Regions from separate parts of the Pseudomonas sp. BNK-30 genome, predicted to be linked through region 3. Evidence: predicted binding sites of a transcription regulator. Region 3 holds the regulator's gene; each other region holds the start of a gene.

Region 1 (10,369 bases), 2.6 Mb from region 3:
TCAATACCCTCATGGCCTCGATCTGGGCCCCTTGGGCGCTAATCTGCGAGGGCGCCTGGCGACTGCCAGCAACGCCGTGGAGGCGGCGCCCCAGATTGTGCTGGAGGACTTGCGCCGGTTGGCCGAATGCGTACCGGCAGTAGCGGGTGATTTGCTGCTTATCGGGCGTCGCCATGTACGCAGCAACAACTCGTGGATGCACAACTACCATCGCCTGGTCAAAGGCAAGCCACGCCATCAGTTGTTGATGCATCCGCAGGACATGCGCCAGCGGCAGTTGGAGGATGGCCAGCGGGTACGCATCCGTTCGCGCACCGGTGACCTGGAAGTCGAGGTGCAGGCCTGTGAGGACATCATGCCTGGTGTGGTCAGCCTGCCGCATGGCTTTGGTCATGGCCGCCAGGGCGTCAACCTGCAGATCGCCCAGGCGCAACCCGGCATCAGTGCCAATGACCTGACCGATGAGCGTCTGCGTGACGCTGTTTCCGGGAATGCGGCGCTCAATGGCGTACCCGTGCACGTGAGCGCCGCCTGAGCACCGGCAATGCCGAGCATTAGGCTCAGGTTTCCGATACAATGCGTCACCGTGCCGACCATCGAGTCGGAAAGTTCAGACGAGGTGTTCCATGGATATCATCGAAACGATCAAAGAGCAGATTGCCAACAACACCATTCTGCTTTACATGAAGGGCTCGCCGAATGCCCCGCAATGCGGGTTCTCGGCCAAGGCATCGCAAGCTGTGATGGGTTGTGGCGAAAAGTTTGCTTACGTGGATATCCTGCAGAACCCGGAAATCCGCGCCAACCTGCCTAAATACGCCAACTGGCCGACCTTCCCGCAACTGTGGGTAGCTGGCGAGCTGGTCGGCGGTAGCGACATCATGCTGGAGATGTTCGAGAACGGTGAGCTGCAGACACTGATCAAGGACGCCGCTGCCAAGGCCAAGGCTTCCGAAGCCTGATCTTTCGGCAAGCATGAAAAAACCCGCTCATGGCGGGTTTTTTTATGGGGCCGGAATTTACTCTTCGCCCATCTGCGACTGCAGGTAGTTCTCGATGGTGATCTTGTCGATCAGGCTCAATTGAGTTTCCAGCCAGTCAATGTGTTCTTCCTCGGATTCGAGGATGTCTTCAAGCAGTTCACGCGAGCCGAAGTCACCGACGGTTTCGCAGTGGGCGATGGCGGCTTTGAGATCGACCAGGCCTTTCTGCTCGATCTTCAGATCGCATTCGAGCATTTCCTTGGTGTGCTCGCCGATCAGCAGCTTGCCCAGGTCCTGTACGTTCGGGATGCCTTCTAGGAAGAGAATACGCTTGATCAACTTGTCAGCGTGTTTCATCTCATCGATGGATTCCTTGTACTCGTGCTTGCCGAGCTTGTTCAGGCCCCAATCTTCGTACATGCGTGCGTGCAGGAAGTACTGGTTGATCGCGACCAGCTCGTTTCCGAGGATCTTGTTGAGATGCTGGATGACGCTTACGTCGCCTTTCATTGCGGGTTCCTGCCCTGAGAAGTGTGCCGATACAGGGAAGTTTGAGCCTGATACTTAGGGCTGTCAAACCTAAGTTCTTGAATAATAAGTGAAAATTAATAGGAATAAGAATGTTTGTGAACCGCGTTGGGACGCTAACTTATTGAATTGTAGGCATAAAAAAACCGGACACGAGGTCCGGTTCTTCGAATTGGGCGATATCAGGCGGCAGTAAATTCCACCGGATAGGGCAGGGCGGCTTGCTGGCTCACCTGAAGCTCGGTCAGGGTCTCGCGGACTACCTGCTTGGCCAGGCACGCGCATTTGCCACATTGGCTGGCGACATTGGTCGCGGCTCTGACGTCCTTGTAGCTGCAGCATCCTTCATAGATCGCATCGCGGATCTGTCCGTCGGTCACGCCGACACAAAGACACACATACATAAAGTCGGACCATCGCTGGTTGAGTCGATGGGTGGAGAGTAATGGTAATGAGAATGCTTGTCAAAACACTTTCTGTAAGTGCCGTGCTTGAGCGACCGGCGGTTGGATTCGGCCTGTCACCGGAAGCCGTGTATGATGGTCGGCCTTTGTTGGATGTCGGGCAAGCCCGCCTTGGCCTGGCAAACGGTTCTTCACCCTCATCAGGAGATTGCAATGAGCGTACTCGTTGGCAAAAAAGCCCCCGACTTCACCGTCCCGGCTGTACTGGGCAATGGCGAAATCGTCGACAGCTTCAACCTGGCCTCGGCCATCAAGGGCAAGTACGGCCTGGTGTTCTTCTACCCACTGGACTTCACCTTCGTATGCCCGTCCGAGCTGATCGCCCTGGACAACCGCATTCCGGACTTCCAGGCCCGCAACGTTGAAGTGATCGGCGTTTCGATCGACTCGCACTTCACCCACAACGCCTGGCGTAACACCCCGGTCAACAATGGCGGTATCGGCCAGGTCAAATACACCCTGGCAGCCGACATGACCCACGAAATCTGCAAGGCCTACGACGTCGAGTCCGAAGGCGGCGTGGCTTTCCGTGGCGCCTTCCTGATCGACACCAACGGCGTTGTCCGTTCGCAGATCATCAACGACCTGCCGCTGGGTCGTAACATGGACGAGCTGCTGCGCCTGGTCGATGCCCTGCAATTCCACGAAGAGCACGGTGAAGTCTGCCCGGCCAACTGGAAGAAAGGCGACAAGGGCATGAACGCTTCGCCAGAAGGCGTTGCTGCTTACCTGAGCGAGAACGCTGGCAAGCTGTAATTGCCGAGCGCATAAAAAAACCGGCCTTCGTGGCCGGTTTTTTTTTGCTGCAAGCTTGCAGCTTGCCGCTCTGCGCCTCAATCGTTGAAATCGCGCCAGCCGCCCAGCTCTTTCCAGCGGTTGACGATGCCGCAGAAGAGTTCGGCTGTCTTCTCGGTGTCGTAACGTGCCGAGTGCGCCTCACGGCCGTCGAAGTCGATGTCCGCGCTCTGGCAGGCCCTTGCGAGCACGGTCTGGCCGTACGCCAGGCCAGCAAGGGTGGCGGTGTCGAAGCTGGAGAACGGGTGGAACGGGTTGCGCTTCAGATCGTTGCGCGTCACCGCCGCATTCAGGAAACCCAGGTCGAAGCTGCTGTTGTGGCCGACCAGGATCGCCCGCTTGCAGCCGTTGGCCTTCAGTGCCTTGCGCACGCCGCGGAAGATGTCGGTCAGCGCGCTTTCCTCGCTCACCGCCATGCGCAGCGGGTGGTCCAGCTTGATGCCGGTGAACTCCAGCGCGGCAGCCTCGATATTGGCCCCCTCGAACGGCTCCACACGGTAGAAGTAGGTGTGCTCCGGGAATAGGAAGCCCTTCTCGTCCATACCGATGGTCACTGCGGCGATTTCCAGCAGGGCATCGGTGGCGCTGTTGAAACCGCCGGTCTCGACATCCACCACTACCGGCAGGTAGCCACGGAAGCGCTCGGCCATCGGGTGGCGCGAGCCGCTGCTGGCCTGGCCGTCCTGCTCGTCTTCGTAGAGGTCTTCGCTCACGCGTTGTCCTCCAGCAGGCGCCAACGCAGTTTTTCACCGGCGCGCAGCGGGATCACGGTCTGCTCGCCAAACGGCAGGCTGTCCGGGGCAGTCCATTCTTCACGGACCAGGGTAATCGTGTCGGTATTTGCCGGCAGGCCGTAGAAGGCCGGACCATGCAGGCTGGCGAAACCTTCCAGTTTGTCCAGCGCATTGCGCTGTTCGAAGGCTTCGGCGTACATCTCGATGGCCGCATAGGCGGTGTAGCAACCGGCACAACCGCAGGCAGCTTCCTTGGCGTGGCGGGCGTGGGGTGCCGAGTCGGTGCCGAGGAAGAACTTCGGGTTGCCACTGGTGGCCGCGTCCAGCAGCGCCACCTGGTGGGTGTTGCGCTTGAGAATCGGCAGGCAGTAGAAATGTGGCCGAATGCCGCCGACCAGCATGTGGTTGCGGTTGTACAAAAGATGCTGTGCGGTGATGGTCGCACCGACGTTGGCAGGCGCCTCGGTGACGAATTGCGCTGCATCGGCGGTGGTGATGTGTTCGAACACCACTTTCAGCGTGGGGAAGCGCTCGACCAGGCGACGCATGTGTTCGTCGATGAAGCGTTTTTCGCGGTCGAACACGTCGATCTCGCTGCGGGTCACTTCACCATGCACCAGCAACGGCATGTCGACTTCAGCCAGCGCTTCGATGGCCGGGAAGATATTGTCGATGCTGGTCACCCCGGAATCGGAGTTGGTGGTGGCGCCGGCCGGATACAGCTTGGCGGCGTACACGATGCCGCTGGCCTTGGCCGCGCGGATGTCCTCGGGGCTGGTGCGGTCGGTGAGGTACAGCACCATCAACGGCTCGAAGCGGCTACCGGCCGGACGGGCACTGAGGATGCGCTCACGGTAGGCCCCGGCTTCGTCGGCATTGCGTACCGGAGGAACCAGGTTGGGCATGATGATGGCACGGGCGAAAGTACGCGCCACATCGCCAACGGTATGGGGCAGGACGGCACCATCGCGCAGATGGATGTGCCAGTCGTCGGGACGCAGGAGGGTCAGGCGATCGGACATTGGGGATTCCAGGCGGGTCGAACTCAGGCGCCAATGCTACCGGAAAACCCTCGCCCGAGCACGGCTATCAAGTTTTCCGGCAAGCGTCCGATAGCCTGCCTGTAAGCCGTCAGAATTAGTGGAGCCTCCCGTGCGCCAGCGTTACCTAGCCCTGTTGACCCTGTTCGCCAGCCTGCCGGCCGGTGCATTGACCTTCCAGACCCGCATGGAAAACATCGCCTGGAAAGTCGAGGGTGATCAGTTCGAATGCCGCCTGATTCAGCCGATCGATGGTTTCGGCAGTGGTGAGTTCGTGCGCCGGGCGGGGGAGCAGCCAGTGTTCCAGCTGCGTTCTGGCAGTAATGTGCTGGGGGCCGGTTCCGCTACGCTGCTGGCGGCTGCGGCCCCTTGGCAGCCGGGCCGTGGCGATATCAACCTGGGGGCGGTGCGGCTGGCGCGCACTGGGGTGCTGTTCAGTTCATCCCAAGGCCAGGCCAGCCGCTTGATCAATGGCCTGCTCGATGGCCGCAGTACGGTGGTGCGAAGCTATACCGGGGAGGCGGGGCGGCCGATCGAAGTGCGTGTGCTGCCGGTGAGCTTTGCCAAGGCGTGGAGTGATTATCAGGCGTGTGCCGGCAAGATGTTGGCGATGAACTATGACCAGGTGCGCCAGACGCAGGTGGGGTTCCCTGGAGGGGGCATCGACCTGGATGCCGCGGCGCGGGCGCGACTGGATGTGGTCCTGGATTACTTGAAGGCCGATCCGACGGTCAACCATATCGAGCTCAATGGCCACTCCGACAACAGCGGCAATCGCTTGACCAACCGTGATACCTCACGGCGCCGTGCGTTGGCGGTTGCTGATTACTTCAAGGCCCATGGGGTACCGGAGGAGCAGATCACCGTGCGCTTCCATGGCGAACGTTATCCGTTGGTGAAGAACAACAGCGCCGCAAACCGCGCACGCAACCGGCGCGTCAATATCGAACTGGATCGTGTCACGCCGGCCGAGAAACCTGCGGCCCAACCTGTCCAGCATCCGGCCCCAGCGACGGCCCCTGCGCCAGGCCCCGCCAGCGCTGCTCCTGTGCCGCCTGCTGCGAAACCTTCCTGACGCTGCAGGGCGTCGCCCCTTTGACAGTTCCTGTCGCTTTGTCGTCAGAAGCTGTCGCCCCACTGTAAATTTATCCGCAACGCCGGTAGAATCGACCCCTTTCCGTACAACCCCGTGGAGTGATGGCATGGCGGACGTAAAAAAGGTCGTACTGGCGTATTCCGGCGGCCTTGATACTTCGGTGATTCTCAAGTGGCTGCAGGATACCTACGACTGCGAAGTGGTGACGTTCACCGCTGACCTGGGTCAGGGCGAAGAAGTCGAGCCGGCTCGCGCCAAAGCCCAGGCAATGGGCGTCAAAGAGATCTATATCGACGACCTGCGCGAAGAGTTCGTGCGTGACTTCGTCTTCCCCATGTTCCGCGCCAACACCGTCTACGAAGGCGAGTACCTGCTGGGTACTTCCATCGCACGTCCGCTGATCGCCAAGCGCCTGATCGAAATCGCCAACGAAACCGGCGCTGACGCCATTTCCCACGGCGCCACCGGCAAAGGCAACGACCAGGTCCGTTTCGAGCTGGGTGCCTATGCACTCAAGCCGGGCGTCAAGGTCATCGCCCCATGGCGCGAGTGGGACCTGCTGTCCCGCGAGAAGCTGATGGACTACGCCGAGAAGCACGGTATCCCGATCGAGCGCCACGGCAAGAAGAAGTCGCCGTACTCGATGGACGCCAACCTGCTGCATATCTCCTACGAAGGCGGTGTTCTGGAAGATACCTGGACCGAGCACGAAGAAGACATGTGGCGCTGGAGCGTCTCGCCGGAGAATGCTCCGGACCAGGCGACCTACCTCGAACTGACCTACCGCAATGGTGACATCGTCGCCATCGATGGCGTCGAGAAGAGCCCGGCCACTGTCCTGGCCGACCTGAACCGCATTGGCGGTGCCAATGGTATCGGCCGTCTGGACATCGTCGAAAACCGTTACGTGGGCATGAAGTCGCGCGGCTGCTACGAGACTCCGGGCGGTACCATCATGCTCAAGGCTCACCGTGCAATCGAGTCGATCACTCTCGACCGCGAAGTCGCTCACCTGAAAGACGAGCTGATGCCCAAGTACGCCAGCCTGATCTACACCGGTTACTGGTGGAGCCCGGAGCGTCTGATGCTTCAGCAGATGATCGATGCTTCGCAGGTCAACGTGAACGGTGTTGTGCGCCTGAAGCTGTACAAGGGCAATGTCACCGTGGTCGGCCGCAAGTCCGACGACTCGCTGTTCGATGCCAACATCGCGACTTTCGAAGAAGATGGCGGCGCCTACAACCAGGCCGATGCTGCGGGCTTCATCAAGCTCAATGCACTGCGCATGCGTATCGCTGCCAACAAAGGCCGCGCGTTGCTCTAAGGCTTCAAACGTATTGCATGAACCCCGGCTTCGGGCTAATGCCAGTCAGTTAGCTTCATTAGGGCTGCTACGCAGCCCATCGCCGGCAAGCCAGCTCCTACAGGTACAGCGCAGACCTCAAGTACTGCGCGGCCCCTGTGGGAGCTGGCTTGCCGGCGATGGGCCGCAAAGCGGCCCCATATGGCTTAACTGACTGGCATTCGGCCCCGGCCGGGGTTTTTGTATGCACTTCCCAATACCCACCTGCCCGACAATCCGTGAAGAAGTTTTCCTCGGCTGCAAGATCGTGTACCGCTCAATTTCTCAGGTGTGTCGCGTTTTCCGGTAACTCACAGACCGACACGCGAAAACACTGCTGCTTGTCCAGATTGCAGTATATCCAGGTGCCCCCTGTAACTTGAGGTTGTGCAAGCGTCCTCAGTACATGTTGCTCGATCATTCTTTGCGCATCAGGGCCCGAGAGCATGACCGTTACAGGTTCTGCTTCGAAAGTTGTCGGTTGCGGCGTACTGGTTGCACCGTCAACGGAAGTACTTTCGGGCTTGTAAAGTGATTTGTAATTGAAGTTGAGTGTCAGGAAAAATAGCCCCGTCAGAAAAAATGGAAAGCCCACTAAAAACCAGGTATAGAGACTCTGACTTTTTTCGCTGAGAAACGGAAGTGTTGCCAGTGCAGAGGCCTCGATGATGCCTGCAAAGATGGCGATGATCGTCATTGGGGCGGTGGGTTGGGCGGTGGGTTGGTTTGCAGCCATGATGTTGGCCTCCTGCGTTTTTGCAATCAATACCCTACCGAGCCGCTCAACCAAATTATGCACCGTTTCCGGGGGGGGAAATTGATCCCGGCATTTCGGAATGTCTGAAACAGGTTTTTATTTTGATGTTGGATTGATTGTTGAATTATGCAGGTTTTCATCTCTGTTTCGAGGAAGAATGCGCTTCTGCGGCTAAACAGGTATTCCTATTGGATGATTAGTTGTGCTTTGTAGGAAAATTCCTAAACCGACGTAAGGTTCATCTATTCATGTGTTTGCGCGGAGAATTGGCGCGCCATAATGCGTGCTGCTCGGTTATGGTGGCGCGTCGTCAAAGCAAATAATGAATGAATGGATATCGCATGAATAAAGTCCTTATCGTGGATGATCATCCTGTCATACGCTTGGCAGTGCGCATGCTGATGGAGCGGCATGGATACGATGTGGTCGCGGAAACCGACAACGGCGTGGCAGCTTTGCAGCTAACCAGGAAGCACCTGCCCGATATCGTGGTGCTGGATATCGGCATTCCCAAGCTCGACGGGTTGGAGGTCATTGCCCGCATGGCCTCGGCAAGCCCGGGCAGCCGGGTGCTGGTGCTTACCTCGCAGGCGCCCGGGCATTTCTCGATGCGTTGCATGCAGGCGGGGGCTTCAGGGTATGTGTGCAAGCAACAGGAGCTCACCGAACTGCTCAGTGCGATCAAGGCCGTGCTGTCTGGTTACAGCTATTTTCCCAACCAGGCATTGCACAAGTCGCGCGGCCGGGTTGGGGGAGCCAGCGAGACGGAGATGGTCGATCGCCTGTCGGCACGGGAAATGATGGTGCTTCAGCAACTTGCCCGGGGCAGGTCCAACAAGGAGATAGCCGACAGCATGTTCCTCAGCAACAAGACGGTCAGTACCTACAAGACCCGTTTGCTGCTCAAGCTCAATGCTCACTCGCTGGTGGACTTGATCGAATTGGCCCGGCGCCATGGCCTGACGTGACCCTGAATACAGATAGCCTCCTTGAGGGAGGCTTTCTCGGTGTCGTTACAGGTCGTAGTCGAAATCGGCGAGTTGCCGTTGCAGGCGCCGCTCTTCGAGGAGGTTGTCAATGGTGCGACGCTTGCTCAGGTTGGTCTTTGCGGTTTCAACCAGAGGTTCGGCGTCGTCTTCAGCTGTGACAAAGTCTTCTTCGATCGACAGTTCGTCTTTATCGGTACTCATGAGTCGCTCCAAGCCAAGGGGCCATTGGCCGTCCTTATAGCGAGAAAGCGAAGTTTGGTAAAAAAGATTTTTTCAATCGGGACGTGCATGAAGTCGCTATCGAATCAATCGTCCGACGTCTTCTGCTTGAACTCGCACAGGTCTTCGATCCGGCAACTGCCGCAACGTGGCTTGCGTGCCTGGCACACGTAACGCCCGTGCAGGATGAGCCAGTGATGGGCATCGAGCAGATAATCCTTGGGTACGAACTTGAGCAGTTTTTTCTCGACTTCCAGCACGGTCTTGCCCGGCGCGATACCGGTGCGATTGCTGACCCTGAAAATATGCGTGTCGACCGCCATGGTGGGCTGGCGGAAGGCTGTATTGAGTACCACGTTGGCGGTCTTGCGGCCAACACCGGGCAGCGCCTCTAGCGCTTCACGGCTTTGCGGAACTTCGCCTCCATGCCGTTCGATCAGCAAGCGGCAGGCTTCGATCACATTCCTGGCCTTGCTGTTATACAGCCCAATGGTCTTGATGTACTCGCTCAGGCCTTCGACCCCCAGTGCGTAGATGGCGTGGGGGGTGTTGGCGACCGGGAACAGGCGGGCAGTGGCCTTGTTGACGCCGACGTCGGTGGACTGTGCAGACAGTGTCACGGCCACGAGTAGTTCGAAAGGGGTGGTGTAAGCCAGCTCTGTCTTGGGGTCGGGATTGTCTTCGTGCAGCCTGCGAAAGATCTCCAGGCGTTTTGCGGCATTCATGGGGTCAACGCTTTCCTTGACGACGTGAGAGGGCGGGGCCCGGGCGTAGACGATTGTACAAGGCCAGCAGCATGCCGAGCAGTATCAGTGCGCCGGGAGCAAGACTGGCCAAGGGTATGCCCAGCCCCTCGGTCAGCCACTGACGGATAACGCCAAGCGACAGGCAGAGGCCCATCAGGCCGGTCATCTGCAGGCAAAGTTGACGCCAGCGGTCCTTGTCTACCAACAGGTGGTCCGTAACCAGGCACTGCAGGCAGATCAGCGCCGGGAAGTAACCCAGCGCCAGGGCAAGCGGCAACGCCCAGGCGCGCAATGCCATCTGCAGGCAACTGACAAGGGCCGCTAGCAGTAGCAGGCTTGCCAGCGTGTACAGCGCACCGCCAAGCCTTGAGCGCACAAGAGTCAGCAGGGCCTGGTGAAGCACCGTCAGCACCAGCATGCTGGTGCCGATGACGGCGGCTTGAGTGAGCGTGCGTGTGGCGCCGAGTACAGGCGCAAGGCCTGCCACCAAAAGCCAGAACCTAGTCATGGGCGAGCGTCCCGAGCAGAAGTGCACGATGCTGGTCGAAGTAGCGCAGGGCATCCTGCTGTGCCTCGATCACCGCACGCGAAGTGACCGTCGCGCCGGCCAGCTGGTCGAAATCACCTTGGTCGCGCTTGAGTGCCCAGCGATCCTCCAGGCGACGGTCGGCAAATT
Region 2 (10,369 bases), 770 kb from region 3:
CGAAAATCCGCTGGGTTTCTTCGATCGGGAACTGGTCGCCTCGGTGATCGCCAATGTGATCACCAACGCCACCCGCTATGCCGGGCATGCGCTGTTGATCAGCATCGCGCAAGAGAACGAGCAATTGGTGATCAGCGTCAACGATGACGGCCCAGGCTACCCGGCGCGCATGCTCGAGCGGCAGCAGGATTATGTACAGGGCATCGATGCGCAGAGCGGCAGCACCGGGCTTGGCCTTTATTTCGCGGCGCGCATCGCTGCGCTGCATGAGCGCGATGGCGTGCGCGGGCGAATCGAGATCGCCAATGGTGGCGCGCTTGGCGGAGGCTTGTTCAGGTTGTATCTGCCTTAGGCTCGATTTCATAGGCCCTGAAAATTTCCAGGCAAGCACTCCATCCTCGACAAAACCGCATAATTGCCTCCCTGGGGCGGGCAACGATAACATCCAGGCAGTCGTCAGGAGTCCCCATGAACACTGCCCCAACCACCCTCATCCGCGAAACCTTCCCCGTCGGGCCTTTGCAGTGCAACTGCACCCTGATCGGCGACCCGCTTACCAAAAAGGCCATCGTCGTCGACCCGGGTGGTGACCCGGACAAGATCCTCGCCCGCCTGCAGGCCCACGGCCTGACCTTGGTGAGCATCATCCACACCCATGCGCACTTCGATCATTTCCTCGCCTCGGGCAAGCTCAAGGAGCTCACTGGTGCGACCTTGCACCTGCACAAGGACGACCAGGTGCTGTGGGACAACCTGGAGATGCAGTGCCAGATGTTCGGCGTCCCTTATACCCCGGTGCCCCCACCAGACCGCTGGCTGGGTGACGATGAAGCGCTGGCCTGCGGCTGTGGCGTGGCGTTGCACACGCCTGGGCATACGCCGGGTTCGATGAGCTTCTGGTTCGCTGACGCCAAGCTGTTGGTTGCCGGTGACACCCTGTTCCGACGCGGCATTGGCCGCACCGATTTGTGGGGCGGCGATCAGCGGGCTATCGTTCGCTCGATCAAGGAGCGGCTGTATCGTCTGGATGAGGATGCAATCGTGGTCACCGGCCACGGCCCTGATACCCGACTGGGTGACGAAATGCGCGAGAACCCCTTCGTGCGGGCCTGAGCCGGCATAAACAGCCTGTCATGGAATTTTTTCGCCCAAGCGCGATCCAAGGCTGGCATAAATGCATTCATGATTTGCCGCACACACGAATTCTTGTAGGAGCTTGTCCATGTTCACCATGCGTCGCCTGATTATCGTCGCAACCGCTGCAGCCCTGATGACCGGCTGTGCCGGCCAGAACCCCTACGACAGCCAAGGTCAGGCGCAGGGTGGGTCGACCGGGATGAGCAAGACCGCCAAGTACGGCGGCCTGGGTGCGCTGGCCGGCGCCATCGCCGGTGCCGCCATCGACCACGACAACCGTGGCAAGGGCGCGCTGATTGGCGCCGCTGCGGTAGGTGCTGCCGCTGCCGGTTACGGTTACTACGCCGACAAACAGGAAGCCGAACTGCGTGCCCAGATGGCCAACACCGGCGTCGAAGTGCAGCGCCAGGGTGACCAGATCAAGCTGATCATGCCGGGCAACATCACGTTCGCCACCGATTCGGCGAACATCGCCCCGAGCTTCTACTCGCCGCTGAACAACCTGGCGACCTCGTTCAAACAGTTCAACCAGAACACCATCGAAGTGGTGGGCTTCACCGACAGCACCGGCAGCCGCCAGCACAACATGGACCTGTCGCAGCGCCGTGCCCAGGCAGTGAGCGCCTACCTGACCTCGCAAGGCGTGGACGCCTCGCGCGTGTCGGTGCGCGGTATGGGGCCGGACCAGCCGATTGCCAGCAACGCCGATGCCAATGGCCGGGCGCAGAACCGTCGCGTCGAGGTCAACCTCAAGCCTATTCCCGGCCAGCAGTATGATCAGCAGGGTCAGGTGCAGCAGTATCCGTAAACCATGAGGGCCGCTGTGCGGCCCAATCGCCGGCAAGCCGGCTCCCACCGGGATCGCAAGCGCCACACATCTTGGTGGGAGCCGGCTTGCCGGCGATTGGGCTGCACAGCAGCCCCAGGTTTCAACGCACCACGCTGGCCTGGATGGCTGTAAGCGCGATCGTGTGCACGATATTGTCCACCTGGGCGCCGCGCGGCAAGTCGTTCACCGGTTTGCGCAGCCCTTGCAGCATCGGCCCCAGGCTGACCCCATCGGTACTGCGCTGCACCGCCTTGTGGGTGGTGTTGCCGGTGTTCAGGTCAGGGAACACGAACACCGTGGCGCGCCCGGCCACTTGGCTGTTGGGCGCCAACTGGCGGGCGATTGCCGGGTTGGCGGCAGCGTCGTACTGCAGCGGGCCGTCAATCACAAGGCCCCGCTCGGCTTCCTGCGCCAGGCGCGTTGCTTCGCGCACTTTCTCGACTTCTTCGTCGCTCGCCGAGTCACTTGAATAGCTGATCATCGCCACCCGTGGCGCGATGCCGAAGGCTTGCGCCGATTCGGCGCTCTGCCGCGCGATTTCAGCCAGCTCGCTGGCGCTGGGGTGCGGGTTCATCACGCAGTCGCCATACACCAGCACCTGCTCGGGGAACAGCATGAAAAAGACCGAAGATACCAGGCTGGCGCCTGGCGCAGTCTTGATCAACTGCAGGGCAGGGCGGATGGTGTTGGCGGTGGAGTGCACCAGGCCGGAGACCAGGCCGTCGACCTCGTCCAGCGCAAGCATCATGGTGCCGATCACCACCGGGTCTTCCAGCTGTTGCTCAGCCATCGGCGCATTGAGGTTCTTGCTTTTGCGCAGGTCGACCATCGGCTCGACATAGCGCCCGCGAATCAGCTCAGGGTCAAGGATTTCCAGGTCCGCCGGCAGGGTGATCCCCTGCGCACGGGCCACCGCTTCGACTTCCTCGGGCTTGGCCAGCAGCACGCACCGTGCGATGCCGCGCGCCTGGCAGATCGCAGCCGCCTGCACCAGCAACGGCTCGGCGCCTTCGGGCAGGACAATGCGTTTGTTGGCCTGCTGCGCCCGCTGTATCAGCTGGTAGCGGAACACCGCAGGCGACAGGCGCAACTCACGCGGCGTACCGCAGCGCTGGTGCAGCCATGCAGCGTCGAGGTGGCTGGCGACAAAATCGGTGATGAATTCGGCGCGCTCACGGTCGTCCACCGGGATCTCGCGGTTGAGTGAGTTGAGCTGGTTGGCCGTGTCGTACGAACCGGTGCTGACCGAGAGGATCGGCAGGCCCGCCTGCAGGGCGCCGCGGCACAAACCGAGGATGCGTGCATCGGGCTTGCTGTCGCTGGTCAGTAACAGGCCGGCCAGCGGCACGCCGTTGATTGCGGCCAGGCTCACCGCCAGGATGATGTCGTCGCGGTCGCCCGGGGTCACCACCAGGGTGCCAGGGGTAAGCAGCGGCACGGTGTTGGCCACGGTGCGTGCACAGATGATGATCTTGTTCATGCGCCGTTGCTCGTAGTCACCGGCGTTGATCACCTGGGCGCCAAGCAGCTCAGCCACATCGCGGGTGCGCGGGGCGTTGAGTTCGGATTGGTAGGGGATGCAGCCGAGCAGCTTGAAGTCGTTGCCGCGCAGCAGCGGCGAGTGCTCGCGCAGGCGAGCGGCGAACTCGGCCATGCTTTCGTCGGTGCGGACCTTGTTGAGGATCACCCCGAGCACTTTCGGGTCGCGCGGGCCACCGAACAGTTGAGCCTGCAGCTCGACCCGCCCGGACAGTTCGCTGAGCACTTCGTTTTCCGGTGCCGACACCAGGATCACTTCGGCATCCAGGCTTTTGGCCAGGTGCAGGTTGACTCGCGCTGCGTAGCTGGCGTGGCGGGTTGGCACCATGCCTTCGACCACCACCACGTCATTGCCCACGCAAGCCTGCTGGTAAAGGCGGATGATTTCTTCGAGCAGTTCGTCCAGCTGGCCATCGCCGAGCATGCGCTCGACCTGGGCAAGGCTCAGCGGCATTGGCGGTTTGATACCGTGGGTGCGTGCGACCAGTTCGCTGGAGCGTTCCGGGCCGGTATCCCCGGGGTGGGGCTGGGCGATCGGCTTGAAAAAGCCGACCTTGAGCCCGGCGCGTTCCAAAGTCCGCACCAGGCCGAGGCTGATGGATGTCAGGCCGACACCAAAGTCGGTCGGCGCAATGAAAAATGTTTGCATGCGTGCTTCTCGGAATAAGCGTTGCAAGGAATCAACGGCCAAGGGTATCGCTATCGGCCGCTTGTGCACACCAGCCACAGGCGAAAGCCTGGCCAATTCGCAGCGCACGCTGGCGGGGGTCGAGCACCCACGGGCGCGCCTGCCACGGTGGCTGGTGGCGCAGGTGCTGGGTGTGGCCGCAGGACAGGTCGACCACCCAGTGGCCTTCGGTGTCCTGGTGAAAGCCCATGATCCGACTGATGGGTCTTCCCGCAGCCGCGCTGCGTTCGCAATCGGGCGATGCGTTGGTTACACTTGTGCGCTCTACATTCTTTTGCAAAAGGTCTTGCCCCATGCTGATCGCCGCCAACAAGGCAGTCTCCATCGACTATACCCTGACCAACGACGCCGGGGAGACCATCGACAGCTCCGCCGGTGGCGCGCCGCTGGTCTACCTGCACGGTCACGCCAACATCATCCCGGGCCTGGAAAAAGCCTTGGAAGGCAAACAGGCTGGCGACGAACTGAACGTCAGCATCGAGCCTGAAGAGGCCTACGGCGAGTACCTGGCCGAACTGGTCAGCACCCTGAACCGCAGCATGTTCGAGGGTGTCGACGAGCTGGAAGTGGGCATGCAGTTCCACGCTTCGGCACCGGACGGCCAGATGCAGATCGTCACCATCCGTGACCTGGACGGCGACGACGTGACTGTCGACGGCAACCACCCGCTGGCCGGCCAGCGTCTGACCTTCCAGGTCAAGGTCGTCAACGTGCGTGATGCCAGCGAAGAAGAAATCGCTCACCGTCACGTCCACGGCGAAGGTGGCCATCACCACTGATTTTCTGCGCTAAGCTCAGAAAGTCGCCAGGCGCTCGGACAAGCCGACAAACCTCCCGGGAGGTGCACGGCTTGGATGAGCGCCTTTTTAGTGGGCGCTGTTCGCCCCAGCGGCAACCGGGAACCTGAGAGGGGATTCAACATGAGTGCATTTCACGACCTGACGTTGAAGGCGCTGAACGGCCAGGACCTGCCCTTGGCACCATTCAAGGGCCAGGTAGTGCTGGTGGTCAATGTCGCCTCCAAGTGTGGCCTGACGCCGCAATACGCTTCGCTGGAAAAGCTGCAACAGCAGTTCAAGGGTAAAGGCTTCAACGTGCTTGGCCTGCCCTGCAACCAGTTCGCGGGCCAGGAGCCCGGCAGCGAGAAGGAAATCCAGGAGTTCTGCAGCCTAAACTATGGCGTGAGCTTCCCGCTGGGGGCAAAGCTGGAGGTCAACGGGCCGCAGCGCCATTCGCTGTACCGCCTGCTGGCGGGTGAGGGCGCCGAGTTTCCTGGCGATATCAGCTGGAACTTCGAGAAGTTTCTGGTGGGCAAGGACGGGCGGGTGCTGGCGCGCTTCGCGCCGCGTACAGCGCCGGATGATCCAACCGTGGTGCAAGCCATCGAGAAAGCGTTGGGCTGACTATCCCTGGGGCCGCTTCGCGCCCCCAGCGATACCGCAGAATCACCCCGATCAATAATGCTGGGCCACGCCTTCCACTGGCCCTAACCTCAGGCGTATTTCCTCATCCAGACGGAAGCGCCCAGTGCCCACCAACCCTCTTTTCAAGCCTTTCACCCTCGGCGCGCTCGAGTTGCCGACCCGCGTCGTCATGGCGCCGATGACCCGTACCTTCTGCCCCGGTGGCGCACCCCATGATGGCATGGTCGAGTACTACCGCCGCCGCGCCGCCGCAGGTGTGGGCCTGATCATCACCGAAGGCACAACGGTTGAACACAAGGCCGCCAACGGCTATGCCAATGTCCCGCGTTTTCATGGGGAAGACGCCTTGGCCGGTTGGAAGCGCGTAGTCGATGCTGTCCATGCCGAAGGTGGGCGTATCGTCCCGCAGTTGTGGCATGTGGGCGCGGTACGCCGCCTGGGTACCGAACCGGACGCCGGAGTGCCGGGCTACGGGCCAAGCGAAAAGGTCAAGGATGGGCAGGTGCTGGTGCACGGCATGACACAGGGCGATATCCGTGAGGTGATCGCCGCGTTCGCCGCTGCAGCACGCGATGCCCAGGCCATTGGCATGGACGGCGTGGAGATCCATGGCGCCCATGGCTATCTGATCGACCAGTTCTTCTGGGCCGCCAGCAACCGTCGCGAAGATGAGTACGGCGGCGACCTGGCGGGCCGCTCGCGCTTTGCCATCGAGCTGATCCAGGCCGTGCGCGCCGCTGTGGGCCCTGACTTCCCGATCATCTTGCGCTTTTCGCAATGGAAGCAGCAGGACTACAACGCTCGCCTGGTTGAAACACCTGAGGCACTGGCCGCTTTCCTTACGCCCCTGTCCGATGCGGGTGTGGATATCTTTCACTGCTCGACGCGACGGTTCTGGGAGCCGGAGTTCGAAGGTTCCGAGCTGAACCTCGCCGGGTGGACACGCAAGCTGACAGGCAAACCGACCATTACGGTGGGCAGCGTCGGGCTCGATGGCGAGTTCCTGCAGTTCATGGTCGATACCGACAAGGTGGCCAAGCCCGCCAGCCTCGAAGGCTTGCTGCGTCGCCTGGGTGATGAGGAATTTGACCTGGTGGCCGTAGGCCGGGCACTGCTGGTGGATGCCGAATGGGCGCAGAAGGTTCGCGAAGGCCGCGAAGCGCAGGTGCTGCCGTTCAGCCGCGAGGCGCTGTCGACCCTGGCTTGACCGCCAGAGCGGTGCCTGCAGGCTCGGTACCCGCAGGCGCTGCCAGGCACGCGCTGTACAGATGCGTCTCGAATTGCTCGACGATCGCCGGCCAGCCTTGGCGGCTGGCATGCTGGCGGGCATTGAGGCGTACCCGGCGCAGGGTTTCGCTTTCTTCGAGCAGCCAGCAGGCCGCATCGATGAACGCCGCCTGATCACCGGGCATGGCCAGGGCTCCGCTGTGCCCGTGGCGGATATGCTGGGCGGCAGCGGCCTCATCATAGGCAACTACCGCCAGCCCCGAGGCCATGGCTTCGAGCACTACATTGCCAAAGGTTTCGGTCAGGCTGGGGAACAGGAACAGGTCGCCGCTGGCATAGTGTTCGGCCAGTGCTTCACCCCGCTGGGCGCCACAGAACACCGCATCGGGCAGCTGCTGTTCGAGAGCAGCACGCTGCGGGCCGTCGCCAACCACGACCAAGCGCAGCCGCGTGTGTGGATAAGTCTTCTTCAGGGCGTCCAGGCATGGCCGTAGCAGCCCCAGATTCTTTTCCGCCGCCAGGCGCCCGACGTGCAGTACGGCGATGTCTTCAGGGCCCAACCCCCAGGCGTCACGCAACGCCTGGCTGCGCCTGACCGGGTTGAACAGGCAGGCATCGACACCACGGGCCATCAACGTAAGGCGTTCGAAGCCACGCCGCTCCAGTTCCAGCTTCTGGCTGGCGCTGGGCACCAAGGTGGTGGCCGTGCGTCGGTGGAACCAACGCAGGTAATGGGTGAGCAACCGCGCCAGCAGGCCAAGGCCATACCGGCCGCAATACTGCGGGAAATTGGTATGGAAACCACTGACCACGGCGATGCCCAGGCGCCGGGCCGCCCGTAACGCACTGAGCCCCAGCGGGCCTTCCGTGGCAATGTACAGCACATCCGGGCGCTGCCGGCGCCAGCGCCTCAACAGCTTGTGCATCGACACTTCGCCCCATTGCAGCCCCGGGTAGCCCGGCAGGCCCCAGCCGCGGCACAGCAAAAGGTCCTGATCGTCGCCTGCGGGCAATTCACCGGCCTGGCGTGGCCGCACGATCTCCACCTGGTGGCCACGCTGCCGCAAGCCATCGCCAAGTCGGCCGAGCGTATTTGCCACGCCGTTGATTTCGGGTGGGAAGGTTTCACTGACGAGGGTAATGCGTAGGGCAGGTGTGTTCATGAAAAAAGTTTCCGCTTGCTGCGTTGCGCTTATGTGACAGCCTTGTGACGTGCCGATGACGCCTGATTGCCGGCAGCTCCAGCGGGATGAATATTTCCTCGTGCAGCACTCAAGAGCCCTGCCAGGCAGCCGATGAAGATGCATTCGATCAGGTGACTCGCTCCGGGAGCGGTGATGTTCAACAGCAAGCTCAAAAAAGAAATCCAGCAACTGCGAGAGGAGCTTCATTCCATCGAGCAGATCAAGAACAGCCTGGACAGCGAAATGCTGGTGCTTCAGCTCGACCCCCAGGGGCGTATCGAACTGATCAACGGCAATTTCGAGAAAGAGATGCTTTACCGCAGCGAGCAGTTGATCGGGCGCAATATTGAAGACATCGTGCCGGAACATGTGAAGAAGCTCGATTTCTACCAACGCATGAAAAGCGCTATCAGCCGCGGCGAACACCTCAACGGTGCTTTCCGGTTGCTGCGTGGCAACGGCGAAGAAGCCTGGTTGCGCTCGATCCTGCAGCCGGTCAAGGGCAGTGACGGGCGCATCAGGCATTTTTCCATGCACTGCAGCGACCTGACCCGCACCATCGAGACCTCGCGCGAACATGAAAGCCTGATCAAGGCACTGATGCGCTCCACCGCGGTGATCGAATTCAACCTCGACGGTCAGGTGCTGACTGCCAATGACCGCTTTCTGCAAACGGTGGGCTACAGCCTGGAGCAGGTTCGCGGCAAGCACCACCGCATGTTCTGCGAGCCGGAAGAAGCCAATTCGGCGGGCTATCAGGCGTTCTGGGACAAGCTGCGCCGCGGTGAATACGTGGCCGATCGGTTCAAACGGATCGACGCCCATGGGCGTACTGTATGGCTGGAGGCTTCCTACAACCCGATCATCGATGCCCATGATGTGCTGTACAAGGTGGTGAAGTTCGCCACCGTGATCACCGACCAGGTCAATCAGGAGCAGGCCGTGGCGCAGGCAGCCGACATCGCCTACAACACCTCGCTGGAAACCGACAACAGTGCGCACAAGGCTACCGATGTGGTGACCCAGACCGTCGAGGTGATGCGTGGGCTGGAAGGGTCGATGCAGGAAGCCGCAGAAGGCATCCAGGCGCTGGACAAACAGTCCAAGGTGATCGGCGCGATCATCAAGACCATCAGCGACATTGCCGGCCAGACCAACCTGCTGGCGCTCAACGCGGCCATCGAGGCCGCCCGGGCGGGCGAGCAGGGGCGCGGCTTTGCCGTGGTGGCCGACGAAGTGCGCCAGCTGGCTTCACGTACCAGTACCGCCACCGAAGAGATCGCCAAGGTGGTGCAGCAGAACGAGCAGCTGGCCCAGGCGGCGGTGGACATCATTGATACCAGCAAGCGCCAGGCCGAACAGGGGCTGGCGCTGGCGGCGGATACCGGTGGGGTGATCGTCGAGATTCAGGAAGGGGCGAAAAAAGTTGTGGATGCGGTCGGGCAGTTTTCCAGCCGGTTGGGGCAGTAAGGCCCTGGATTCGGCGGTGATGCACATGTTGCTGGGGCCGCGTTGCGGCCCTTTCGCGACACAAGGCCGCGCCTACGGCGGGCCGCGCATGCGGGCCGGGGATCAGTTGCGCTCGCGTACCCAGAACAGCGTAGCCCCTGCCACCGCAGCCGGCATCATCAGCACGTTCACCACCGGCACCATCAGCGCCAGGTAGGTGATGCCGCCAAAGCCCAGGCTTTGCCAGCGCTTCTGGCGCAGCCAGGCGAGCATGTCCTGCCAGCTCATCTTGTTGTTGTCCGCCGGGTAGTCGATGTACTGGATGGCCATCATCCACACACCGAAGATCAGCCATAGCGGCGCTGCGATCACGTTCACCACCGGGATGAACGAGAGGATGAACAGCGCGATGGCCCGTGGCAGAAAGTAGCCAAGCTTGCGCATTTCGCGGCCGAAGGTGCGTGGCACCATCGCCACCAGCTCGCCCCAGCTGAACGCCGGGAAGTTGTCCTCGCCACGTACCACCACCTCGACCTTTTCCGCCAGAAAACCATTGAAAGGCGCGGCGATGATGTTGGCCACCAGGGTGAAGGTGAAAAACACCATCAATACCAGCAAGGCGACGAACAGCGGCCAGAGGATGTAGCTGAGGAAGCTCAGCCAGTCCGGCAGGGTAGGCATCAGGGCATCGAGCCAAAGGCCGAACTGGTGGCCGGCGAAGTAGATCATGCCGCCGAACAGCAGCAGGTTGATCGCCAACGGCAGCAGTACGAACAACCGCAGATTGGGGCTGAGCACCAGTTTCAGGCCTTCGCGCAGGTACTGGGGGCCAGAGAGGACAGGGGCTTGCATCGAGACGCTCCGCAGAGAAGGGAAAACGCGCTGACCTTAC
Region 3 (10,369 bases):
GCGTACGACACCAGCCAGCGCTCGTGATTTTCGTGTTCTTCGGTATGGCGACGGCGACGCATGGGTTACTCCATGAAGCCTTGCAGCTTCAACTCGATCGAACGCGGGTTCTCACCCTCGGCAATCGACAACAGGCCTTCGAGCAGCATTTCGCGGTAGCGCGACTGACGCATGACAATGGCCTTGAGCTTGCTGGCGACCGGCAGCAGGATCAGGTTGGCACTGGCCACGCCATAGATGGTGGCAACGAACGCCACAGCGATGCCGTTGCCCAGCTGCGACGGGTCGGCCAGGTTGCCCATCACGTGGATCAGGCCCATCACCGCACCGATGATACCGATGGTCGGCGCATAGCCACCCATGCTTTCGAACACCTTGGCAGCCTGGATATCGCGGCCTTCCTGGGTGAGAAAATCGACTTCGAGGATACTGCGGATGGCCTCGGGCTCGGCGCCGTCGACCAGCAACTGCAAGCCCTTGCGGGCATACGGGTCGGGCTCGCCATCGGCCACACCCTCCAGGCCCAGCAGGCCTTCCTTGCGTGCGGTCAGGCTCCAGTTCACCACCCGGTCGATACCGCCAGCCAGGTCAACCCGTGGCGGGAAGATGATCCAGCGCAAGATCTGCAAGGCACGCTTGAACGATGACAACGGTGACTGCAAAAGCGCCGCCGCCAGGGTACCGCCCAACACGATCAGGGCTGCCGGGCCATTGAGCAGCGCCCCGACATGGCCCCCTTCGAGAAAGTTGCCACCGACGATGGCGACGAAGGCCAGGATCAGACCGATCAGGCTAAGGACATCCATCAGACACACGCCTCGACCAAGTGCTTGCCGATCTCATCCAGGCTGTACACCGCATCGGCCAGGTTGGCCTTGACGATGGCCATGGGCATGCCATAGATCACGCAACTGGCTTCATCCTGGGCCCACACGGTGCTGCCACCCTGCTTGAGCAGGCGCGCGCCCTCACGGCCGTCGGCGCCCATGCCGGTAAGCACCACCGACAGCACCTTGTCACCGTACGACTTGGCTGCCGAACCGAAGGTGATGTCCACGCAGGGCTTGTAGTTCAAGCGCTCGTCACCGGGCAGGATCTTCACCGTGCCCCGGCCATCGATCATCATCTGCTTGCCACCGGGGGCCAACAGGGCCAGGCCTGGGCGCAGCAAGTCGCCGTCCTCGGCTTCCTTGACGCTGATCTTGCACAGCTTGTCCAGGCGCTCGGCAAAAGCCTTGGTGAACGCCGCCGGCATGTGCTGGATGAGCACGATCGGCGCCGGGAACCCGGCAGGCAGTTGCGTCAGTACCCGCTGCAGGGCGACCGGGCCACCGGTCGACGTACCGATAGCCACCAGTTTGTAGGGCTTGCGCTTGGGCGCTGGCGAATGGGTTGACGCCGCCGCCGCACGGGCAGGCGCCACGCTGCGCGTTGGCGCCGGGCTGGCCAGGCTGCTGGTGGCGGTGTGCGCAACGCTGGCAGGTGCCGGCGCAGCCGCCGCAGCGGGGCTTGCGTAACCACCGAAACGACGGTTGCTGCGCGAAAGGGTGTGAACCTTCTCGCACAGCATCTGCTTGACCTTCTCCGGGTTGCGGGAGATGTCCTCGAAGTTCTTCGGCAGGTAATCCACCGCACCGGCATCCAGCGCGTCGAGGGTCACCCGGGCGCCTTCGTGGGTCAGCGAGGAGAACATCAACACCGGCGTCGGGCAGCGCTGCATGATGTGCCGCACTGCGGTGATGCCATCCATCATGGGCATTTCGTAGTCCATGGTGATGACATCGGGCTTGAGCGCCAGCGCCTGGTCGATCGCTTCCCTGCCGTTGGTCGCGGTACCGACGACCTGGATCGTCGGGTCCGCCGAGAGGATTTCCGAGACGCGGCGGCGGAAGAAACCCGAATCATCCACCACCAGGACCTTGACTGCCATAAACACTCCATTAGGTGGCGCAGCCGGCAAGGGCGCGCCACCGAAATCAAATACGCCGCGCCGCGTAACGCTTGAGCATGCTCGGTACGTCGAGAATCAGCGCAATGCGACCGTCGCCGGTGATGGTGGCGCCGGACATGCCCGGGGTGCCCTGCAGCATCTTGCCCAGCGGCTTGATCACCACTTCTTCCTGGCCGACCAGTTGGTCGACCACGAAGCCGATGCGCTGGGTGCCCACAGACAGAATCACCACGTGGCCCTCGCGCTGCTCCTCATGCACCTGGCCCTGAACCAGCCAGCGCTTGAGGTAGAACAGCGGCAGCGCCTTGTCGCGTACGATCACCACCTCCTGGCCGTCGACCACGTTGGTGCGCGACAGGTCCAGGTGGAAAATCTCGTTGACGTTGACCAGCGGGAAGGCGAACGCCTGGTTGCCCAGCATCACCATCAGGGTCGGCATGATCGCTAACGTCAGCGGCACCTTGATGACGATCTTCGAACCCTGGCCTTTGGCCGAGAAGATGTTGATCGAGCCGTTGAGCTGGGAAATCTTGGTCTTGACCACGTCCATACCGACACCACGGCCGGACACATCGGAGATTTCCGTCTTGGTCGAGAAGCCCGGAGCGAAGATCAGGTTGTAGCAGTCCGACTCGCTCAGACGGTCGGCGGCGTCCTTGTCCATCAAGCCCTTTTCCACGGCCTTGGCGCGCAGAATGTTAGGGTCCATGCCTTTGCCGTCGTCGGAAATCGACAGCAGGATGTGGTCGCCTTCCTGCTCGGCCGACAGCACCACGCGGCCGGTACGCGCCTTGCCCGAGGCTTCACGTTCTTCAGGCATCTCGACACCGTGGTCAACCGCATTGCGCACCAAGTGCACCAGCGGGTCGGCCAATGCCTCGACCAGGTTCTTGTCCAGGTCGGTCTCTTCACCGACCAGTTCCAGGTTGATCTCTTTCTTCAACTGGCGGGCCAGGTCGCGGACCAGGCGCGGGAAGCGGCCGAAGACTTTCTTGATCGGCTGCATGCGGGTCTTCATCACCGCAGTCTGCAAGTCGGCCGTGACCACATCGAGGTTCGACACGGCCTTGGACATGGCCTCGTCACCGCTGTTCAGGCCCAGGCGCACCAGGCGGTTACGCACCAGCACCAGCTCGCCGACCATGTTCATGATCTCGTCCAGGCGCGCAGTGTCGACGCGCACGGTGGTTTCCGCTTCGCTGACTGCGTGCTTCTCGGCAGCCGGTGCGGGCACGCGGGCCGGCGCGGCAGGCTTGGCCACAGCAGCAGGTGCCGGTGCCGGCTTGGCCACAGGCTGGGTTTGCGGCTTGGCGGCGACAGGGGTGGCAACGGCGGCGGGCGCTTCAGCGGTCACGGCATCGCCGGTGAACTTGCCTTTGCCATGCAACTGATCGAGCAATGCCTCGAACTCGTGCTCGCTGATTTCATCGCCGCTACCGGCAGCTGGCACTTCACCGGCCACCGGAGCAACGGCAGCAGGCAGCGCGTCCGCCTGGAACGTGCCCTTGCCGTGCAGCTGATCCAGCAGCGACTCGAACTCTTCGTCGGTGATTTCGTCGCTGGCTGGCGCGCTGGCTGCAGCGGCCACGGGCTCAGTGGCAACGACTTCGGCCGAGAACTGGCCCTTGCCGTGCAACTGGTCAAGCAACGACTCGAATTCGTCGTCGGTGATCTCGTCACCGGAGCCGGCCAACGTTTCGCCCTGCAGCTGCTGTTCGGCAGCCGCTGCTTGGGCTTTGACCGCATCGAGCGAATCGAGCAACTGCTCGAATTCGGTGTCGGTGATGTCTGCCTCGGCGGCAGGCTCGGCCGGCGCAGGCACAGCCTCGGCCACCGGCGCAGGAGCTTCGACGCTACCCGGCTCGGCCAGGCGGGCCAAGGCCGCCAGCAACTCGGGCGTGGCCGGGGTCACTTCACTGCGCTCGCGCACTTGGCCGAACATGCTGTTGACCGTATCCAGCGCTTCGAGCACCACGTCCATCAGTTCCGCGTCGACCCGGCGCTCACCTTTGCGCAGGATGTCGAACACGTTCTCGGCGATATGGCAGCACTCCACCAGCTCATTGAGCTGGAGGAAGCCGGCGCCCCCTTTTACAGTGTGGAAACCGCGAAAGATCGCATTGAGCAGGTCGGCATCATCGGGCCGGCTTTCCAGCTCGACCAGTTGCTCGGACAGTTGCTCAAGAATTTCGCCGGCTTCTACCAGGAAATCCTGAAGGATTTCTTCATCGGCGCCGAAGCTCATTAAACGTGCTCCTTAAAAACCCAGGCTGGACAGCAGATCATCGACATCGTCCTGACCGGACACAACGTCTTCACGCTTATCGGCATGAATCTGCGGACCTTCACCCCGAGCCGGATATTTTTCTTCATCTTTTTCAGCGCGCAGCTGTTGGTGGTCATGTTCGATACCGGCAAAACGGTCGACCTGACTGGCCATCAGCACGAGCTTGAGCAGATTGCTTTCGACTTCGGTCACCAGCGCGGTCACCCGCTTGATCACCTGGCCGGTCAGGTCCTGATAGTCCTGAGCCAGCAGAATGTCATTGAGGTGGCCAGATACCTTGCGGTTACCTTCAGCGCTGTGCGTCAGGAAACTGTCGACACGCTTGACCAGCTCGCGGAATTCCGGCGCAGCGACTTCGCGGCGCATGAAGCGCTGCCAGTCGACACTCAGGTTCTGCGCCTCAGCGGCCAGGTCGTTGAGCACGGGCGTGCTCTCCTCCACCAGGTCCATGGTGCGGTTGGCGGCGCCTTCGGTAAGCTTGACCACATAGGACAAACGTTCGGTGGCGTCGGTGATCTGCGAGACTTCCTCGGCCTGCGGCATGCGCGGGTCGATCTGGAAGCTGACGATCGCACTGTGCAGCTCGCGGGTGAGCTTGCCGACTTCCTGATACAAGCCGCGGTCGCGGGTCTGGTTGAGCTGATGAATCAGCTGCACCGCCTCGCCGAACCGGCCCCGTTCCAGGCTTTCGACCAGTTCCTGGGCATGCTTCTTCAGGGTTGACTCAAACTCCCCCAAAGACGTTTGTGTTGATTCCATGGCGCCCCCTGACTTTGTTCAGCCGTTGACGCGTTCGAAGATCTTCTCGATCTTTTCTTTGAGCACCTGGGCGGTGAACGGCTTGACCACATACCCATTCACGCCGGCTTGAGCCGCTTCGATGATCTGGTCGCGCTTGGCTTCGGCCGTCACCATCAGTACCGGCATGGCCTTCAGGCGGTCGTGGGCACGTACCTTGCGCAGCAAGTCGATGCCGGACATGCCAGGCATGTTCCAGTCGGTCACCAGGAAGTCGTAATGGCCGCTTTCGAGCATCGGCAATGCCGTGGTGCCGTCGTCGGCTTCGTCGGTATTGGTGAAGCCCAGATCACGCAACAGGTTCTTGATGATCCGCCGCATCGTCGAAAAGTCGTCAACGATGAGGATTTTCATGTCTTTGTTCAATTAGACCTCCAAGCAGTCTCAAACGCGCTCGGCCCCGAGCGCGCATTCAATCAATTCGGTACAACGTGAAAACGACTGCAACGACCCCGGGCTCAACGCGCCCGCCATTCCCCAAGGCGGCTGCGCAGTCGCGCGGCGCACTGGCTGTGCAACTGGCTGACACGCGATTCGCTGACCCCCAGTACCTCACCGATTTCCTTGAGGTTCAGCTCTTCGTCGTAGTACAGCGCCAGCACCAGCCGCTCGCGCTCCGGCAAGTTGGCGATGGCATCGGTCAGTGCGGCCTGGAAGCGCTCGTCTTCCAGGTCGCGCGACGGCTCGACCTGGCCACTGGCGCCCTCCTCGTGCAACCCTTCGTGCTCGCCGTCCTGCAACAGGTCGTCGAAGCTGAACAGGCGGCTACCCAGGGTATCGTTCAAAATCCCGTAGTAATCATCGAGACTCAACTTGAGTTCGGCCGCAACTTCATGATCTTTAGCGTCACGGCCGGTTCTTGCTTCCACAGCGCGCATCGCATCGCTGACCATGCGCGTGTTGCGGTGCACCGAGCGCGGTGCCCAGTCACCTTTGCGTACCTCGTCGAGCATGGCGCCGCGGATGCGGATGCCGGCATAGGTTTCAAAGCTGGCGCCCTTGCTGGCGTCGTATTTGTTGGCCACCTCAAGCAAGCCGATCATGCCGGCCTGGATCAGGTCTTCCACCTGCACGTTGGCAGGCAGGCGCGCCAGCAGGTGGTAGGCAATGCGCTTGACCAGCGGCGCGTAGCGTTCAACCAGATCGTACTGGGCGTCCTTGGACGCCTTGCTGTACATCTTGAACCCGCTCGCACTCATAGGACCGGCCCTGCGCTGGTGGGCTGCACCAGGCGCTCGACGAAGAACTCCAGATGCCCGCGCGGGTTGGCCGGCAACGGCCAGCTGTCGACCTTCTGCGCAATGGCCTTGAAGGCCAGCGCACACTTGGAACGGGGGAAGGCTTCGTAGACTGCCCGCTGCTTCTGCACCGCCTTGCGCACACACTCGTCGTACGGCACGGCGCCGACGTATTGCAGGGCAACGTCGAGGAAGCGGTCGGTGACCTTGGTCAACTTGGCGAACAGGTTGCGCCCTTCCTGCGGGCTCTGCGCCATGTTGGCCAGCACGCGGAAACGGTTCATCCCATAATCGCGATTGAGCAGCTTGATCAGCGCGTAGGCATCGGTGATCGAGGTCGGCTCGTCGCACACCACCAGCAGCACTTCCTGGGCCGCACGGACGAAGCTGACCACCGAGTCACCAATCCCTGCAGCGGTGTCGATCACCAGCACGTCGAGGTTGTCGCCGATCTCGCTGAAGGCCTGGATCAACCCGGCATGCTGGGCCGGGGCCAGGTGCACCATGCTCTGGGTGCCAGAGGCCGCCGGCACGATGCGCACCCCGCCCGGCCCCTGCAACAGCACGTCGCGCAGCTCACAGCGCCCTTCAATGACATCGGCCAGGGTGTGTTTGGGGGTCAGGCCCAGCAATACGTCGACGTTGGCAAGGCCCAGGTCGGCGTCCAGCAGCATGACCCGGCGGCCGAGCTCGGCCAGCGCCAGAGACAGGTTCACTGAAACGTTAGTCTTGCCGACGCCACCTTTGCCACCGGTTACGGCGATCACCTGTACGGGATGCATGCTACCCATGTTCGTTGTTCACCTTGTCTCGCTTGGACCCAAGCCACACGTGGGGCATGACTGCGGCCCCCTTGGTGTAGGTATTTTGCATACGCTTGATCATCAACCCGCTCTCCTTGGGTTGTGATAGAGATCAGCGAACATGTCGGCCATGGCCTCTTCGCTGGGCTCGTCCTGCAACTGCACATTGACCGCGCGGGTAACCAGTTGGTGCGCCCGCGGCAAGTGCAGGTCGTCAGGAATGCGCGGGCCATCGGTAAGATAGGCAACGGGCAGTTCATGACTGATGGCCAGGCTCAGCACATCGCCGAGGCTCGCCGTTTCATCGAGTTTGGTCAGGATGCAGCCGGCCAGCCCACAGCGTTTGTAGCTGTGATATGCAGCCGTCAGCACCTGCTTCTGGCTGGTGGTGGCCAGCACCAGGTAATTCTTCGAGGCGATGCCGCGGCTGGCGAGGCTTTCCAGCTGCATGCGCAGGGCCGGGTCGCTGGCCTGCAGGCCGGCGGTATCGATCAGCACCACGCGCTTGCGCAGCAGCGGCTCCAACGCCTGGGCCAGCGACTGGCCGGGGTCTACATAGGTCACCGGCACGTTGAGGATGCGCCCCAGGGTCTTGAGCTGCTCCTGGGCACCAATGCGGAAACTGTCCATGCTGACCAGGGCCAGGTTCTGCGGGCCGTACTTGAGCACATAGCGCGCCGCCAGCTTGGCCAGGGTGGTGGTCTTGCCCATGCCGGCGGGGCCGACCATGGCGATCACACCACCCTCTTCGATCGGTTCGATCTCAGGCACTTCGATCATGCGTGCCAAGTGCGCCAGCAGCATGCGCCAAGCCTGGCGCGGCTCCTCGATTTCGGCGGTGAGGTCAAGCAACTCGCGGGCGATCGGCCCGGACAGGCCGATGCGCTGCAGCCGGCGCCAGAGGTTGGCCTGCGCCGGCTTGCTGCCTTGCAGCTGGCTCCAGGCCAGCGAGCCAAGCTGCACTTCCAGCAGCTCGCGCAGGCCCGACAGCTCAGAGCGCATGGCATCGAACAGGCGCGGGTCGACCGGTGCCGGCGCAGCAGGTGCTGCAGGGGCCGGTACATCCACATGCGGTTCGATCAACGGCTGCGAGGCGGTCAGCGACTGGCCGGCGAACAATTGGCGGCTGCCTTCGGTGGCATCACTGCGGTTGTCCAGCTCGGCCTGGGCCGTGGCGATGCGCGTCTGGGTCTTGCGCAGCTCGTGCTCGAGCTCGGCATTGGGCACGCGCGGGGCCAACGCGGACAGTTTGTAGTCCAGCGCGGCCGTCAGTTCGACACCGCCAGCGATGCGCCGGTTACCGATGATGGCGGCGTCGGAGCCCAGCTCATCACGGACCAGCTTCATGGCCTGGCGCATATCGGCGGCGAAAAAACGCTTAACTTGCATAACCCACTACCTCAGCCGTTGGGGCCCACGGTGGCAACGATGGTGACTTGCTTGTTATCCGGTATTTCCTGATACGCCAGAACATGCAAATTCGGTACAGCCAGGCGGCCGAAGCGCGACAGCATGGCTCGGATCGGGCCGGCAACCAGAAGGATGGCCGGCTGGCCCTGCATCTCCTGACGCTGGGCCGCTTCGATCAACGAACGCTGCAGCTTTTCGGCCATGCTCGGCTCCAGAAGAACACCGTCTTCCTGACCTTGCCCGGCCCTTTGCAGACTATTGAGCAAAATCTGTTCCAACCTTGGCTCAAGAGTGATCACAGGCAGCTCGGACTCAACGCCGACAATGCTTTGCACGATGGCGCGACACAATCCGACGCGCACTGCCGCCACCAGCGCGGCGGTATCTTGACTCTTGCCGGCATTATTGGCGATGGCCTCGGCAATGCTGCGGATGTCACGCACCGGCACCTGCTCGGCGAGCAGTGCCTGCAGGACCTTGAGCAGCCCCGACAAGGAAATGACACCAGGCACCAGCTCTTCGGCAAGTTTAGGCGAAGCCTTGGCCAGCACCTGCAGCAGTTGCTGCACTTCCTCGTGGCCGATCAGTTCATGGCAATGCTTCTGCAGGATCTGGTTGAGGTGGGTGGCAACCACGGTACTGGCGTCGACCACGGTGTAGCCCAGCGACTGCGCCTGGGCGCGCTGGCCAATATCGATCCAGACCGCTTCCAGGCCGAAGGCCGGGTCACGGGCGGCGATACCGTTGAGGGTGCCGAATACCTGCCCCGGGTTGATGGCAAGCTCGCGGTCCGGGTAGATCTCGGCCTCGGCCAGAATCACGCCCATCAGCGTCAGACGGTAGGCACTGGGCTGCAGGTCGAGGTTGTCGCGGATGTGCACGGTGGGCATGAGGAAGCCCAGGTCCTGGGAGAGCTTTTTGCGCACCCCCTTGATCCGGGCCAGCAACTGCCCACCCTGGTTGCGATCGACCAGCGGGATCAGGCGGTAGCCGACCTCCAGGCCGATCATGTCGATCGGCGTCACGTCATCCCAGCCAAGCTCCTTGGTTTCCATCGCCCGTTGCGGCGACGGCAACAGGTCCTGCTGGCGTTGCACCTCTTGCTGCGCGGCGAGCTTGGCCTTCTGCTGCTTCTTCCACACCAGATAGGCACCACCGCCGGCCAACAGGCCAAGGCTGATGAAAGCGAAGTGCGGCATGCCCGGCACCAGGCCCATGACGATCATCAAGCCTGCCGATACCGCCAGCGCTTTGGGCGAATCGAACATCTGCCGGTTGATCAGCTTGCCCATGTCCTCGGAGCCGGAGGCACGGGTCACCATGATCGCAGCAGCGGTAGACAGCAGCAGTGATGGCAATTGCGCCACCAAACCGTCACCGATGGTCAGCAGCGCGTAGACCTTGCCGGCCTCGCTGAAGGACATGTTGTACTGGAGCATGCCAATGAGCATGCCGCCGATGAGGTTGATGAACAGGATCAACAGGCCGGCGATGGCGTCACCGCGCACGAATTTGCTGGCACCGTCCATCGAACCGTAGAACTCGGCCTCCTGAGCGACCTCAGCGCGCCGCGCCTTGGCCTGGGCCTGATCGATGAGGCCGGCATTGAGGTCGGCGTCGATCGCCATCTGCTTGCCGGGCATGGCGTCGAGGGTGAAACGCGCGCTCACTTCAGAGATGCGCCCGGCACCCTTGGTGACCACCACGAAGTTGATGATCATGAGGATGGCGAACACCACCGCACCGACCACATAGTTGCCGCCGATCACCACATCACCGAAAGCCTGGATCACTTGGCCTGCGGCACCATGGCCCTCCTGGCCATGGAGCATGACCACGCGCGTGGAGGCGACGTTCAACGCCAGTCGCAGCAGCGTCGCGA

What was found. Region 3 encodes FliA, which starts transcription of late flagellar genes. Its sites were predicted from a motif close to CTAAAGTTTNNNNNNNNNNNGCCGNTAA; they were not measured.
Region 1: ACMGGN_RS16655 (flagellar protein MotY) is a predicted target of FliA. The motif match lies at 4,593-4,620, and genes of this name have one in related genera.
Region 2: ACMGGN_RS00815 (methyl-accepting chemotaxis protein) is a predicted target of FliA. The motif match lies at 8,116-8,143, and genes of this name have one in related genera.

What each region holds. Positions count from the first base shown of each region.
Region 1 is NZ_CP179904.1:3,575,710-3,586,078, reverse strand. Features, by position in the region: gene ACMGGN_RS16690 (molybdopterin oxidoreductase family protein) at 1-535, shown strand, start outside; gene grxD (Grx4 family monothiol glutaredoxin) at 627-962, shown strand; gene bfr (bacterioferritin) at 1,020-1,493, opposite strand; gene ACMGGN_RS16675 (bacterioferritin-associated ferredoxin) at 1,694-1,915, opposite strand; gene ACMGGN_RS16670 (peroxiredoxin) at 2,129-2,731, shown strand; gene rnt (ribonuclease T) at 2,809-3,483, opposite strand; gene pyrC (dihydroorotase) at 3,480-4,526, opposite strand; gene ACMGGN_RS16655 (flagellar protein MotY) at 4,657-5,619, shown strand; gene ACMGGN_RS16650 (argininosuccinate synthase) at 5,747-6,964, shown strand; gene ACMGGN_RS16645 (hypothetical protein) at 7,260-7,718, opposite strand; gene ACMGGN_RS16640 (response regulator transcription factor) at 8,081-8,707, shown strand; gene ACMGGN_RS16635 (PA3496 family putative envelope integrity protein) at 8,753-8,929, opposite strand; gene nth (endonuclease III) at 9,034-9,672, opposite strand; gene ACMGGN_RS16625 (Rnf-Nqr domain containing protein) at 9,677-10,201, opposite strand; gene ACMGGN_RS16620 (RnfABCDGE type electron transport complex subunit G) at 10,194-10,369, opposite strand, start outside.
Region 2 is NZ_CP179904.1:152,984-163,352, forward strand. Features, by position in the region: gene ACMGGN_RS00770 (sensor histidine kinase) at 1-352, shown strand, start outside; gene ACMGGN_RS00775 (MBL fold metallo-hydrolase) at 469-1,113, shown strand; gene ACMGGN_RS00780 (OmpA family protein) at 1,223-1,945, shown strand; gene pta (phosphate acetyltransferase) at 2,067-4,154, opposite strand; gene ACMGGN_RS00790 (DUF3565 domain-containing protein) at 4,186-4,488, opposite strand; gene ACMGGN_RS00795 (FKBP-type peptidyl-prolyl cis-trans isomerase) at 4,487-4,972, shown strand; gene ACMGGN_RS00800 (glutathione peroxidase) at 5,114-5,596, shown strand; gene ACMGGN_RS00805 (NADH:flavin oxidoreductase) at 5,721-6,824, shown strand; gene ACMGGN_RS00810 (glycosyltransferase family 4 protein) at 6,793-8,007, opposite strand; gene ACMGGN_RS00815 (methyl-accepting chemotaxis protein) at 8,182-9,498, shown strand; gene cysZ (sulfate transporter CysZ) at 9,601-10,329, opposite strand.
Region 3 is NZ_CP179904.1:927,586-937,954, reverse strand. Features, by position in the region: gene motD (flagellar motor protein MotD) at 1-62, opposite strand, end outside; gene ACMGGN_RS04445 (flagellar motor protein) at 66-806, opposite strand; gene ACMGGN_RS04440 (protein-glutamate methylesterase/protein-glutamine glutaminase) at 806-1,930, opposite strand; gene ACMGGN_RS04435 (chemotaxis protein CheA) at 1,977-4,196, opposite strand; gene ACMGGN_RS04430 (protein phosphatase CheZ) at 4,209-4,997, opposite strand; gene ACMGGN_RS04425 (chemotaxis response regulator CheY) at 5,016-5,390, opposite strand; gene fliA (RNA polymerase sigma factor FliA) at 5,495-6,235, opposite strand; gene fleN (flagellar synthesis regulator FleN) at 6,232-7,065, opposite strand; gene flhF (flagellar biosynthesis protein FlhF) at 7,159-8,466, opposite strand; gene flhA (flagellar biosynthesis protein FlhA) at 8,478-10,369, opposite strand, start outside.